DNA from 4 places in the Marinomonas sp. TI.3.20 genome. Region 1 is predicted to be linked to each of the others. Evidence: predicted binding sites of a transcription regulator. Region 1 holds the regulator's gene; each other region holds the start of a gene.
The links. Region 1 encodes PhoB, which activates phosphate uptake and scavenging genes when phosphate is short. Its sites were predicted from a motif close to TGTCATANNNNTGTCANA; they were not measured.

Region 1 (3,175 bases):
CGACGAGGTTTGAAAAGGCGCTGTATAGTTCATTATAAGAGCCATAAAGACGTGCGCTGCTTGGTATGTCAAAACTTAGCTTATGTTGCTCTGTCAGTATAGGTGACGCCATTTTCTTAATCGCGGTAGTGAAATCCGTGACGGCGTACCATTTATCTTCTTCACCTTTTTCATTGCTCTCAAGACGAGATAGTAATAACAGGTCTTCGATTAAATGCTCCATTCGTACCGACTGCTCAGACATATTGGCAATGCCTTTTTGCATACTGGTTGGCAAATTGTCTTGAAACATTTCTAAGGTTTCTAGGTAGCCTTTAATAACGGTTAGCGGAGTTTTTAGTTCGTGAGAAGCATTGGCAACGAAGTCTTTACGCATTATTTCAAGTAAATGGAGACGAGTCACATCTCGAATAAAAATAAGGTGGTCATTTTTGTCATAGAGCGTTGTTTGGATTTCTAAATACACGCCTTCTTTAGCTGGCGACTTTATGATTAATGGTTCACCGAAGCGCTTTTGCGTGAAGTAGCGGAAAAAATCTGGATTTCTAACGATGTTCGTTATGGTCTGACCACGGTCAACAGGGCGCATTAAGCCAAAGAAGTGTGCCGCTGAGTTGTTCCACCATTCTAAATTACCTTCACTGTCAGCCATGATTACGCCTTCTTTTAGCGCGGCTGTTGAGTGTTCGATACGTGTTAGCGCTTGCTGCATGCGGCGCTTGGACTTGCGTTGTTTTTTCTGTAAGCGGTAAACCGCATCAAAAATATCGCCCCAAATACCAGACGCTTCTGGCGGCGGTGCTTTGCCAGAATAACGCAGCCAGTTATGGAATTGGTACAACTGATATAGCTGATGGTAGAGAGAACCCAGTAGGTATATGAGAACGACAAGAAGAGGGTGCTTAATAATAAAACCAATGACGATGCAAGCTGTTAACCCTAAGAGCCAGCGGATGACAGATTGTCGCCAAATAGTTTTCATAATATTAAGCCGTTCGTTTCGCAGAGAATCGGTAGCCCGTACCGCGTACGGTTTGAATTAACGAGTCGTGATCGGTGCCAATGGCTTTACGTAGGCGTCGAATATGAACATCGACCGTTCTTTCCTCTACGTAAACATTCCCTCCCCACACTTGATCAAGTAGCTGTGCTCTCGAATAAGCGCGCTCTTGGTGTGTCATTAGAAACTTTAGCAAACGATACTCCGTTGGCCCCATATCTAATGGTTTATTGCCAATGGTAACGCGTTGGCTAATAGGGTCTAGCATCAAACCGTCTATTTCAATAGGTTCATCCACACCTTGTGGTGTTGCACGACGCAATACGGCTTTTAAGCGAGCAACGAGTTCACGAGGTGAAAAAGGTTTGGTGATGTAATCATCTGCACCGACCTCAAGCCCTTGAATTTTATTGTCTTCTTCGCTCTTCGCCGTCAGCATAATAACGGGGATTTCCGCTGTCGTGCTGTCTTTCTTCAAACGACGTGTTAGCTCAATACCGCTACCACCAGGCATCATCCAATCACAAAGAATTAGATCTGGTCTATGGTCCACAATGATTTCGTGAGCTTGTTGGCTGTTTTCTGCTTCCATATATTCGTACCCTGCCATTTCTAGGGCAACCGCGATCATTTCACGGATGGAAGATTCATCATCAATTATTAATACTTTTTTACCAGTCACAGGATTCACCCTCGTTTCAGGAACGATTCCATTAAATCTGCTAAATGTGACAATTAGATTACACTGTCACATTTTTGCCATATTTTAAACTAAATAGTTAGCAGCTAAACCGATAAAGATGCAATAGCCGATACGGTTGTTATCTAGGAATGCATGGAAACAAGGTAGGCGTTCTCTGTTTTTTGCTTTTTTAAATTGCAGATAGAAGAGGCCAATAGCAACCAAGATAGACACAAAATAGGGCCACTGTAAGTGGGCAAGTGCGCCAATCCAAACCAGCAATGATAAGGTCAGTGCTTGTAAGCAAACAATGACGAGTAAGTCGTATTGAGCAAATAAGATTGCCGTAGATTTAACACCGATTTTTAGATCGTCTGGACGGTCTGTGATGGCGTAATAGGTATCGTATGCGATAGTCCACAGGCAGTTAGCTAGAAAGAGCATCCATAGTTGAGGATCGAGTAAATCGCCGCCTTGGGCACTGTAAGCCATAGGAATGGCCCAAGAAAACGCTAAACCAAGAAATAGCTGAGGAAGATTGGTATAGCGCTTCATAAATGGGTACAAAGCGGCTAAACCTAAGCCAACAAATGACAATAAAATAGTGCGTAAATCGGTACATAAGACAAGTAGGAAACTCAGTAGCACAAGAGCAAAGAATAGACCCAGAGCTTCTTTTTCTGTAACACGCCCAGAAGGCAGAGGGCGATTTTTTGTTCTCTCAACGTGACCATCAATTTTGCGATCGGCATAGTCATTAATAACGCAGCCAGCTGAGCGCATACTGAAAACACCCAAGACAAAAATAACAACAAGATGCCATTGCGGCCAGCCATCCGCCGCAAGCCAAAGAGCCCACAGTGTTGGCCACATTAAAAGCAAAGAGCCAATAGGACGGTTAAAGCGAGTGAGGTCAGCGTAGTCGTTTAATTTTGTCATAGTGATCCAAGAAGAGACTTAAAGTCGAGAATAGTATCAAAGAAAGCTTCATTGACTAATATACCAGGCCCATATTGTAAAAAAACAGAGCGTCTAGCCCAGACTTTTTTATGAATGCCGGGAAACAAGTTAGCAGGTAAATTGGCGATTTCTATTGTGCTACGAGACAGGCCAGGGTGGCGAAACAGATAGCCGCCTAGGGGTTTTTCTTTTAGCTGGCTGACTCTTCGCCAATGCCCTTTAAGAGATTGTGCGGGAATAATTGAGCGCCCATAGATAACCACTACACCATTAAACTTGAGGAGGACGGTACGAATACGCACTGCGTGACGCGGAGCCAATCCTAGCTTTCTTCTTTCTCTTTGGGTTGGCTTCCCCCAGCCGTCTTCTAAGACCACAACGCTTAATTCACCAGCTTGCTGTAACTTCTTGGTGATAGACGCTGGTGTGGAAAGCCATGGCCACAACCCGGTCGGAATTTTAGCTTTGCTTACCCTATGAATAGGGTGCCAGCGGTAATCTAATTTTTGTGCAATGGCGTGGTCAATATGCAT
Region 2 (3,175 bases), 300 kb from region 1:
TCGACGAAGTTTTCGAGACCAACAAACTGCTGACTCAAACCAAAAGCATCTTCACGATAAAATGCTTGAAGAATCGCTTGACCCGCTGGCCAAAGAAAGAAAATCGCCGTAATAATTAACTGTGGTAACACCAGTAAGTAGGGCAGCTTTTTTTGAGGAAAATAAACAGACATAACGTCACTCGAAGAGAAAACAAGAAATCAAAAATCCCTACCTGCACAGCAGATAGGGATAGCAACAATAAAGGCAATTAGTTATGCGCTTTTTCAAACTTACGTAACAGAACATCACCACGTTTCACAGCAGTATCTAAAGCCGCTTGAGGTGTTTCTTTACCACTCCAAACACTTTCTAACGCGCCATTAATCACATCACGAATCTGAACAAAATTACCCAAACGTAGACCACGAGAGTTTACCGTTGGTTGCGTTGCCGTCATTTGAATAACAGCCGCTTCTGTTCCTGGATGAGATTGATAGAAGCCTTCTTTCTTAGTTAGATCGTAGGCAGCGTGTGTGATTGGTAGATAACCCGTGAACTGATGCCATTCAGCTTGGATTTTCGGAGTAGATAAGAACTGAAGGAAAGCCGCAGCCGCTTTATATTGCGCTTTGTCTTTGCCTTGCAAGACCCACAAAGAAGCACCACCGATAATGGTGTTATCTGGTTGTTTAACTTCGCTTGCCCAATAAGGAAGAGATGACACACCAAAATCAAACTTGGCATTACGAGTCATACCACCATAAGCAGATGATGAGCCTGTGTACATGCCACACTGCTGGCTATAGAATTTTGGTGCGGAATCACTGCGACGACCGCCGTAGCTGAAAATACCGCTCTTCTGCCATTCACGCATTTTAGTAATGTGCATAACTTGCAATGGGCCATTAAACAAAAGTTTAGTGTCTAGGCCGGTGAAACCATCGTCATTTGACGCGAATGGTACGTTATGGCGAGCACTTAAGTTTTCAAGTTGTACCCAAGATTGCCAACCTGTCGTGAAACCACATTTCGCGCCACTAGCTAATAATTTTTTAGAAACAGTCTCAACTTCTTCCCACGTTTTTGGTGGAGCACTGATGCCTGCTTTTTTAAACATCTCTTTGTTGTAGTAGAGCACTGGAGTAGAGCTGTTAAAGGGCATAGATAGCATGTTGCCCTTCACATCTGAGTAATACCCTGTAACAGAGCTTAAGTAAGCTTTAGGATCAAAACCTGTTTTAGTGTCTTTCATGAGTTCGTAAACTGGGTAGATCGCGCCTTTCGCCGCCATCATTGTTGCCGTACCCACTTCAAACACTTGCACGATGGCAGGTTGTTTGTGCGCACGAAACGCAGCAATCGCAGAAGTCATGGTTTCGGTATAGGTCCCTTTGAAAACAGGATCTACTTCGTATTTGCTTTGGGAGTCGTTAAACTCTTTAACAATTTCATTCAACTTTTCACCATTAGCACCGCCCATGGCATGCCACCACTCAATTTGAGTTGCGGCGAAACTGGTACTAGCAACAGACATACCTAAAACGGCTGTCGCGATCATTGATTTACGCATTTTGGAGTTCCTCATATGATTATTTTAGTAGTTGAGAAAGCACTGTAGTGGCTCAATGTTTCATTTTTATGATAATTTGGTTTCAAATGAAAGAAAAAAGTACAAAAATGTACAAAAATGAAGATTAATTAAATTTCAGCGGCCTAAATGATGTCAAAACGCTTGAGATGAAAGCGATTCTTGCAAGGCGATATGATTTGACCGTAATTGCATAACGGCCTCTTGAATAACTGTTATGTCTTCTTTGTTTGCGGCTTGTTCGATGATTTTTGCACTCGCACTCATCGCAATACCCGAGACTTCAGCACTTGCTCCCTTGATACGATGAGCAACCTGAGCAACCTTGGCCCAATCTTCTATGGCGGCATAATCAATTAATTGCTGCACCAGCCCAGCACTTTCTTTAATAAACTCCTTGGCGACTAAATCCATGAGCATTTTATTATTGGCTAAACGATTTCTATAATCGATCACATCAAAAATCAGCATCCCTTTTCCCTTCGTTCGGCTACGCTTCTGGTAACCATTTTTCTAGCATACTTTGCAGCTTATCTTTCGCAATTGGTTTTGCTAAATGATCATTCATACCCGCGTCGAGACACAAATCCTTATCTCCCTTCATGGCATTCGCACTGAGCGCAACAATAGGCACATTCGATGATGTTGCTCCCTCCTGCATTTGCCTGATTGCACGAGTCGCCTCGTAGCCATCCATTATCGGCATTTGGCAATCCATAAAGATTAGATCGTAAGACGCCGCCTGCGCCTTCTCAATGGCTTCTTGGCCATTCATAGCCACATCCACATCGACACCAAACATGTTTAATAAACCACGTGCCACAATTTGGTTTGTTAAGTTATCTTCTACCACTAAAATTCTTGCTTCCATATTATCAATGCTCTTTTGTGGCTCTTCTGATGACGAGGTATTGACCGTCATCGTTGGCTCTTCCTGCGGTGGCAAGGTCATATTTGCTAACTGCTCTTCTAACCGTGAGTAAAATACCGGCTTAGCAATGAAGCTTGCATCAGAATATTCAGTTATGTCTGAGTAAGGTTTTAAGACAATAAAACGAATGTCATGTTGTCGGCACAACTGCTCTAACTGAGCGACTTCTTGCTCAGAACAATCATCCAAAACAAACTTATCCACTAAAATACCAGTCAGCGAATCTATGGGCATAGTCAACAATGACCCAAGCTTGTCATGTAAGGTATATTGAACACCAAAATGCGCCAATAATTGGCCAACATATTGTCGCCCAGTGTCATTAGAGTAAACCACAGCAACCGACACATCATAGCGAGGTCCGCTCAGCGCCTCTTTCTCACACTCAAGAGAAACATTAAACCAAAAAGAAGCACCGTTCTCTTTTTGAGCAGAAAATCCTATTTCTCCACCCATTAATTCGATCATTTCTTTACTGATCGCCAGCCCCAATCCGGTACCGCCATACTGTCGTGTTGTAGAATTATCTGCTTGCTTAAAACGCAGAAATAAACGCGCTTGTTGAGATTCTGAAATGCCGATACCTGTGTCATCAATTCGTACATGCAGTGTTTTCTGGCCTTCCTTTGAAGGGCGAAGCTCAACATACAAATTCACCTCTCCTTCTTTCGTGA
Region 3 (3,175 bases), on a different contig from region 1:
ACAATGCCCGCTGTTGCCATACCAATGCCGATCGCAGGACCTGCAAAGATAGAAGAAAGAAAAGGTACGTTTTCAAAGGCATTAATCACTGGTGCTTGCACATACTCTGCAAATACTGGAGCGAAGAAGAAAAGCCCCCACATACCATAAATAATACTCGGAATAGCAGCCAGTAATTCAATCGCAATGCCTAAAGGGTGACGTAACCATCTAGGTGCTAATTGAGTAATGTAAATGGCAATGGCAAATGCTAAAGGAACCGCTAAAACAATCGCAATACCAGAGGTAATCAGTGTGCCCGCAATGGCTGGTAGTGCGCCGAACTGCTCAGTGACTGGGTTCCAAGTTGATGTCCAAATAAAGGAAAGACCAAACTTGCTGATAGCAGGCCATGCACCCATTGTTAAAGAGACAAAGAAGCCGCCTAAGATAACAAGGATAAACATAGCAGAACAAATTGAAAGCCATTTGAATGTGCTGTTGAAGCCTTCGCCATTCATGAAGCGAGGAGACCGCTGGAATGATCCAGCGGCCTCTTCATGAGCTTTCGTTTTAGTATTGTCGACGAGAGTCATGTTGGGTTTAGTCATTAGCTTAAGAGCCCATGTATACGGATTTGCCGTCAGTCGTTTTCAGATCTTTTGCCCAAGCGTCATGGATAAGCGCTTTTACATTCGCTGGGAATGGAACATAGTGAAGATCTTCAGCGGCTTTGTCGCCATTTGTGTATGCCCAATCAAAGAACTTAAGTACGGCTTTGGTTGCTTTTGGATCTTCCACTTTCTTATGAAGAAGAATGAAGGTCGCAGCAGTCATCGGCCAACTTTTCGCACCAGGCTGGTTAGCCAAGATTAGGTAAAAGCCTTTAGCGTGTTTCCAGTCAGCACCAGCAGCGGCGGCTTGGAAAGTTTCCATCGTAGGCGATACAATATTGCCTTCTTTGTTTTTCATTTTTGAGTAAGTTAGGTTGTTTTGCAAAGCGTATGCATATTCAACATAACCAATTGAGTTTTTCAATTGAGATACGTAGTTAGCAACACCTTGGTTACCTTTACCGCCTGTACCAACTGGCCACTGAACGGAAGCATCAACACCTACATCTTTTTTCCATTCAGGAGAAATATCTGCTAAATAGTAAGTGAAGTTGAAGGTAGTACCAGAACCGTCTGCACGGTGAACAACCGAAATTTTGTTATCAGGTAAGTTAACGCTTGGGTTCAATGCTTTGATTTCTGCATCATTCCACTTAGTGATTTTACCTAGGAAGATATTAGCGATTGTCTTGCCATCAAGTACCAATTCGCCAGGTTTGATTCCTTTCACGTTAATGATTGGAACGATGCCGCCCATTACTGTAGGGAACTGCATCATGCCTTTTTCTTCAAGAACGCTTGCCTTTAACGGCTTATCAGAAGCACCGAAGTCAACGGTTTTTGCTGTGATTTGCTTGATACCGCCGCCAGAACCAATTGCTTGGTAGTTAAGCTGAGCGCCAGTTTCTTTGTTGTAAGATTGTGCCCACTTAGAATAAACAGGGTATGGGAATGTTGCACCAGCACCAGTGATGTGATCGGCAGCGAAAGCTGATGTTGCTGTGATTGCAGCGCAAACTGCCAAGCTTGCAAAAATGCGTTTCATGAGAGTGTATCCTTTTAATGTTCAGTGTGAATTATCATTCTTTAAACTGAGATTACGGACAATCTTTGCCGTTCATCTCTTCTCATTTTTATGTGCTAGACAATAAATGGTTTCTGATCACCGTTGTCTGGGGAGACATATTGAACAAACTTTGTGACAGTTTCGTTACTAAAGCTTAAATAGCCGTATTTTTTTAGTATTTTTATGCCTCTCTACCATGCTGTTTATTCGTTCTTATAAAGAGGTTTTAACTTAACCTGTTGATATTACTATATAATTTTTATTATATCTTTGTGTTCTGTATGAATTATTTTTATTACTGAATTGCGTAAAAAATGTCATATTCGTAATGGCTTAATCAGCTAGACGCTAAGCTAGGCTGAGTTTTTTGTCGTATATTAAGTCACTAATTTGATTTTCAATGATGAGAGAGCGGCAATATAAAGAGTAATTTTCTCTTGCCGTTACAAGTGTTTCAAAATGATATAAACTGATAAAAATAATTCATTTTTGTGCCGAAAGAATAAGGAAAGGGTCATGACAACACGAATCCAGCAAGGCGGTTTGTCGATAGCGGAAGGGCTATGGCGTTTGGTGAATGAAGAAATAGCACCGGGTACCGGTATTGACCCGACGGTCTTTTGGAATGGTTTCGAAGCAACCTTGCAGGACCTTGCTCCGAAAAACAAAGCGTTGCTGGCAAAACGAGATGTCTTACAAACTCAGATCGACGAATGGCATCTAGCGCACAAGGCGCAACCTCATGGCGCCAATGACTATAAAGCCTTTTTAAAAGAAATCGGCTATCTGTTGCCAGAAGGGCCTGCTTTTAAAATCACCACCCAGAATGTAGACGAAGAAATCGCTGAGCAAGCGGGGCCACAGCTGGTGGTACCGCTGAAAAATGCGCGCTTTGCCTTAAATGCCGCTAACGCTCGTTGGGGAAGTCTTTATGATGCCTTGTACGGCACGGATGCGATTCCAGAAGTCGACGGTGCGGAAAAAACCAGTAGTTATAATCCCATTCGTGGCGACAAGGTCATCGCTTTTGGTCGTCAGTTATTAGACCAAGCGGCACCCTTGGCTCATGGCTCTCATCGTGATGTAACGGCGTATCAAATAGACAATGCTGAACTGCTGGTGACTCTGGTATCTGGCGAACAAGTGGGCTTAGCAGAAGCGGAAAAATGTGTGGGCTTTAATAGCGCCGCGTTAACGCCAACGGCCATTCTATTAAAAAACAACGGCCTGCACATTGAGATTCAGATCGACGCGACGTCGCTTGTCGGCAAAACCGATAAAGCCGGTGTGAAGGATTTACTGGTTGAAGCGGCGATTACCACCATTATGGATTGTGAAGACTCCATCGCGGCGGTGGACGCAGAAGACAAAATTGAAGTGTATCGAAATTGGCTTGGCCTGATGAACGGCTCTTTGCAGGATCAGTTTGAAAAAGGTGGCCATACGGTGACCCGGGTTATGAACCCAGATCGCACCTATCTCACGCCCTCTGGCGGGTCATTGACCTTGCCGGCTC
Region 4 (3,175 bases), on a different contig from region 1:
TTTTTAATCGTAATTTGAACGTTTAGTTGTTTCATTATTTACTAAATAGGCATTAGTAAAAAAGCCCCTTTGTGATTTTTTAGCTCAATGAACGTCAAAGGGACTTCTTACTATGTTATGTCGTCTTTTGTTCGAACTAAGCAGGTTCAAATACACCTGAAATAATCAGATTGGCTATACGGCGAAGTGACCTGTTGTTATTTGAGTATCAGATGGAAAGGTAAAATCAATTCCTGCACTGTTTGGCGTTTGAGCCCATAAATCAGCACATAGGTCCTCTATCGTGATGTTATTATCCGCTTGCAGCCAAGCCACTACAGCACGAGCAACATTAGGATAAGAGACTTGTACCACTCGACTGCTATCCAACCAGTACTGAATAACCTGTGAATTAAGATGTTCACTGGTATGGGCCAGCCCTAACGCATCCAATGCAATCATATTAGAGAGTTGCTCAATTTGTCCCTGCATGGGTTTCGCTAGAATTCGGCGACCTAATTGCAACGCCTCTGAATTCAATTCAAACCCAGCGTTACACAACACAGATTCACACTCATTAAGATTTTTTTGAAATTCATTCAGGCTAAAAGGAAACACTTCTACATTTCCGTAAACCCCAGGATCAATGTCTTTGCAATGCAAACGAAAATCATAATTTGGCACCTCTTCTAGCCATTCCATCACCTCTTCACTGTTTTCAAAAGGCAAATAGACCAACACAGACTTATCATCTGGATTCGTTTTTTTCTCATGAGAATGGATGATCGGCGGTAAAATAGGATAACCAAAATGATGCCAATGAGCCCCTAATCGAGTTGTTGCTGGAGCAAAGTTAGACAAAATCCATTGCGATAAACGCTTCCCAGTATAACGAGGAATATTATGACTAAAAGCATACTGATGCCCAAAGCCAAGACAAGGTGTTCCCTGTCGTTTAGCAGCCCATGCTACTACAGGCTCAAAGTCGGTAATCACCAAATCATAACCGCGCGTATTTAGCTCACGAACATCCTTAAACAAGGTGAAGAGATTCGCTTTTCTGCAAGTGGATATAAGATCCAATTGTCCATTTTTAGAGACAAAACTCAGCCCTTTAAAAACACGGTAATCCCCAAAGATTTCCATATCAAAATAGTCAGATTTTGAACGACCTGAAAAAACAAAATCAACCTCAATGCCAGCTAACTTAAATTCTGCCGCCATCGAACGTGCACGTGAAATATGACCATTTCCCGTCCCTTGAACACCGTAAAGTATTTTCATACTAAAACCCCAATCATTAATGCCGCACAACCAGAGCCAAGCAAGGCGCCCATCACGGTATCCGTAGGAAAATGCACGCCGAGAAAAATACGCGACAAGCCAACTTGTGCAGCCCAAATATAAAGATAAAGCCCAAAATCAGGAAACGCTTCATTCAAACAATAAGCGATAAAAAAAGCCCCTGAAGTGTGCCCAGAAGGAAATGAAAACTGGTCAGATGGCACAATAAAGCTTTTAAAGTTATCCAGAGCCTCTTCTGGGCGATTACGCTTAAAACCTCGCTTTAAAATAAGATATGCACAGCGCTCAAGAATAAAACCCAACACGATGGCGTAAGCCAAGGTCTCGAACCCAAAGACCCATAATGAAAACGCGATCAGAACATAAAGCGGCCCATCAGCACTAAAAGAAATCGCTCGACTTACTCTTGCCATGGCAATGCGATGTTTACGTGCCATACACCAATAAAAAGCATGTACATCGACAGCGTGTATATTTTGAAGAATATTCATTTCACCACCTTTCTGGTTGAACATGCTTTCAACATAAGGTAGTCAAATGTCATTTAGACTGCAGTTACATGACAACTTTATGACGATGAAAAAACGCCCTGCTAATCAGCAAGGCGTTAAAGTTGTTTTGTAGAAACTCATTTACCAATAAATTGGTGGTGAGAAGTTAAAACCAGTTAGTAAGCATAATGCCGACACCCAGTGTTTGAGACGACTGATCGTAGCCAAGAAGGGACTGACCATAGCCATTAAAGTACTGAACATAACCTCTCGATTTTCCCCACAGAGGAAAAGTAAAGCCAACCTCTACCGCCCCTTTATTCTCAGAAGAGCGAAGGTTATTACGCAGCATTACATCAATACTGTAATCATCAATGGCATGAAATACTCTAAATTCGCCATAACCAAAATATTTTTCTATATTCGGATTATCGTCTTCGTCCTTACTTTCAGGAATACGGTACCAAGGCTTTATCGAATAAGCCGTATTCCCATCTTCAAACGTAAAATCAACATAGAGACGATTCCAAGAGCGCGATAAGGGATCAGACTGACCATTAGATTGATGGTCAAAACCATAACTGATATTGCTAGGCTTTATATTCAAAAAACCACTTTTTGGCTGAGTAACAATGAAAACTTCAGGCTCATAGTTAGTATCGCGAAAAGGAGCCGAGATCGCGCCATTATAGGCTTGCCAATAGGATTGCTGTGTATAGGCAAACCACAAGCTCGTATTCCTACCAACAATGTTATACGCAACAGGAAATTTAAAGCTAAGTTGAAACTTAAATTCCACTTTATCTAGGTCCTCATTGTTCGCTTTATCACCTAAAAAAGCGCTTTCATTCGGATGAGGATTAAATGTTATCGGTAAAAAATAATTAGGTCGATGTGGTGTCAAAACAAAAGGGTTGTTGGACGTGGAAATTTCTCGTGACGCGCGTTGCTGTAAAAGTCCATCCGCTTCTTGCGCCCGTTTGGAAGTCGGCTCAGGCACTTTAGGTTCTTCAGGCGTATAGCTCTCAGTATTATTAACATTCTCGGTATTATTAACATCCTGAGAACCACCCTGATCGTCTGTCGTCATACTTGAAGACATCTTGGTGCCATCATTGTTTAACATAGTACGATCATCTACTGATGCGGCACTGTCGTTAGATGGCACACTTGTATCAACTTGAGCGTAAAGTATCACAGGAAAAAATAGCGCCCATAACAGCATAACTTTCATGATATATTTCCTTACCCTATAGCAACAGCCATTAAGCTAGTGCATCTTGATTAAGATAGAATGACTTTGCGGGCATAAGTATCGCGTTCCATTTCACAGACTTCAACCGTAAAGCTAACGTCCACTAAAGAAAACTGCGTTAGCGCTTCCAATACGAGATGAGAGA

Region 2: a site for PhoB is predicted at 1,609-1,626, ahead of ugpB (sn-glycerol-3-phosphate ABC transporter substrate-binding protein UgpB). Genes of this name have one in related genera too.
Region 3: a site for PhoB is predicted at 1,791-1,808, ahead of pstS (phosphate ABC transporter substrate-binding protein PstS). Genes of this name have one in related genera too.
Region 4: a site for PhoB is predicted at 1,843-1,860, ahead of V6259_RS13440 (phosphatase PAP2 family protein). Genes of this name have one in related genera too.

The regions. Positions count from the first base shown of each region.
Region 1 is NZ_JBAKAS010000001.1:106,298-109,472, reverse strand. Features, by position in the region: gene phoR (phosphate regulon sensor histidine kinase PhoR) at 1-982, opposite strand, end outside; gene phoB (phosphate regulon transcriptional regulator PhoB) at 987-1,682, opposite strand; gene ubiA (4-hydroxybenzoate octaprenyltransferase) at 1,767-2,621, opposite strand; gene V6259_RS00485 (chorismate--pyruvate lyase family protein) at 2,618-3,175, opposite strand.
Region 2 is NZ_JBAKAS010000001.1:403,653-406,827, reverse strand. Features, by position in the region: gene ugpA (sn-glycerol-3-phosphate ABC transporter permease UgpA) at 1-173, opposite strand, end outside; gene ugpB (sn-glycerol-3-phosphate ABC transporter substrate-binding protein UgpB) at 251-1,552, opposite strand; gene V6259_RS01870 (Hpt domain-containing protein) at 1,706-2,041, opposite strand; gene V6259_RS01865 (ATP-binding protein) at 2,061-3,175, opposite strand, start outside.
Region 3 is NZ_JBAKAS010000013.1:101,363-104,537, forward strand. Features, by position in the region: gene pstC (phosphate ABC transporter permease subunit PstC) at 1-590, opposite strand, end outside; gene pstS (phosphate ABC transporter substrate-binding protein PstS) at 595-1,638, opposite strand; gene V6259_RS13630 (malate synthase G) at 2,176-3,175, shown strand, end outside.
Region 4 is NZ_JBAKAS010000013.1:61,680-64,854, reverse strand. Features, by position in the region: gene V6259_RS13450 (dienelactone hydrolase family protein) at 1-26, shown strand, start outside; gene V6259_RS13445 (MJ1255/VC2487 family glycosyltransferase) at 175-1,263, opposite strand; gene V6259_RS13440 (phosphatase PAP2 family protein) at 1,260-1,775, opposite strand; gene V6259_RS13435 (phospholipase A) at 1,942-3,009, opposite strand; gene V6259_RS13430 (5-carboxymethyl-2-hydroxymuconate Delta-isomerase) at 3,060-3,175, opposite strand, start outside.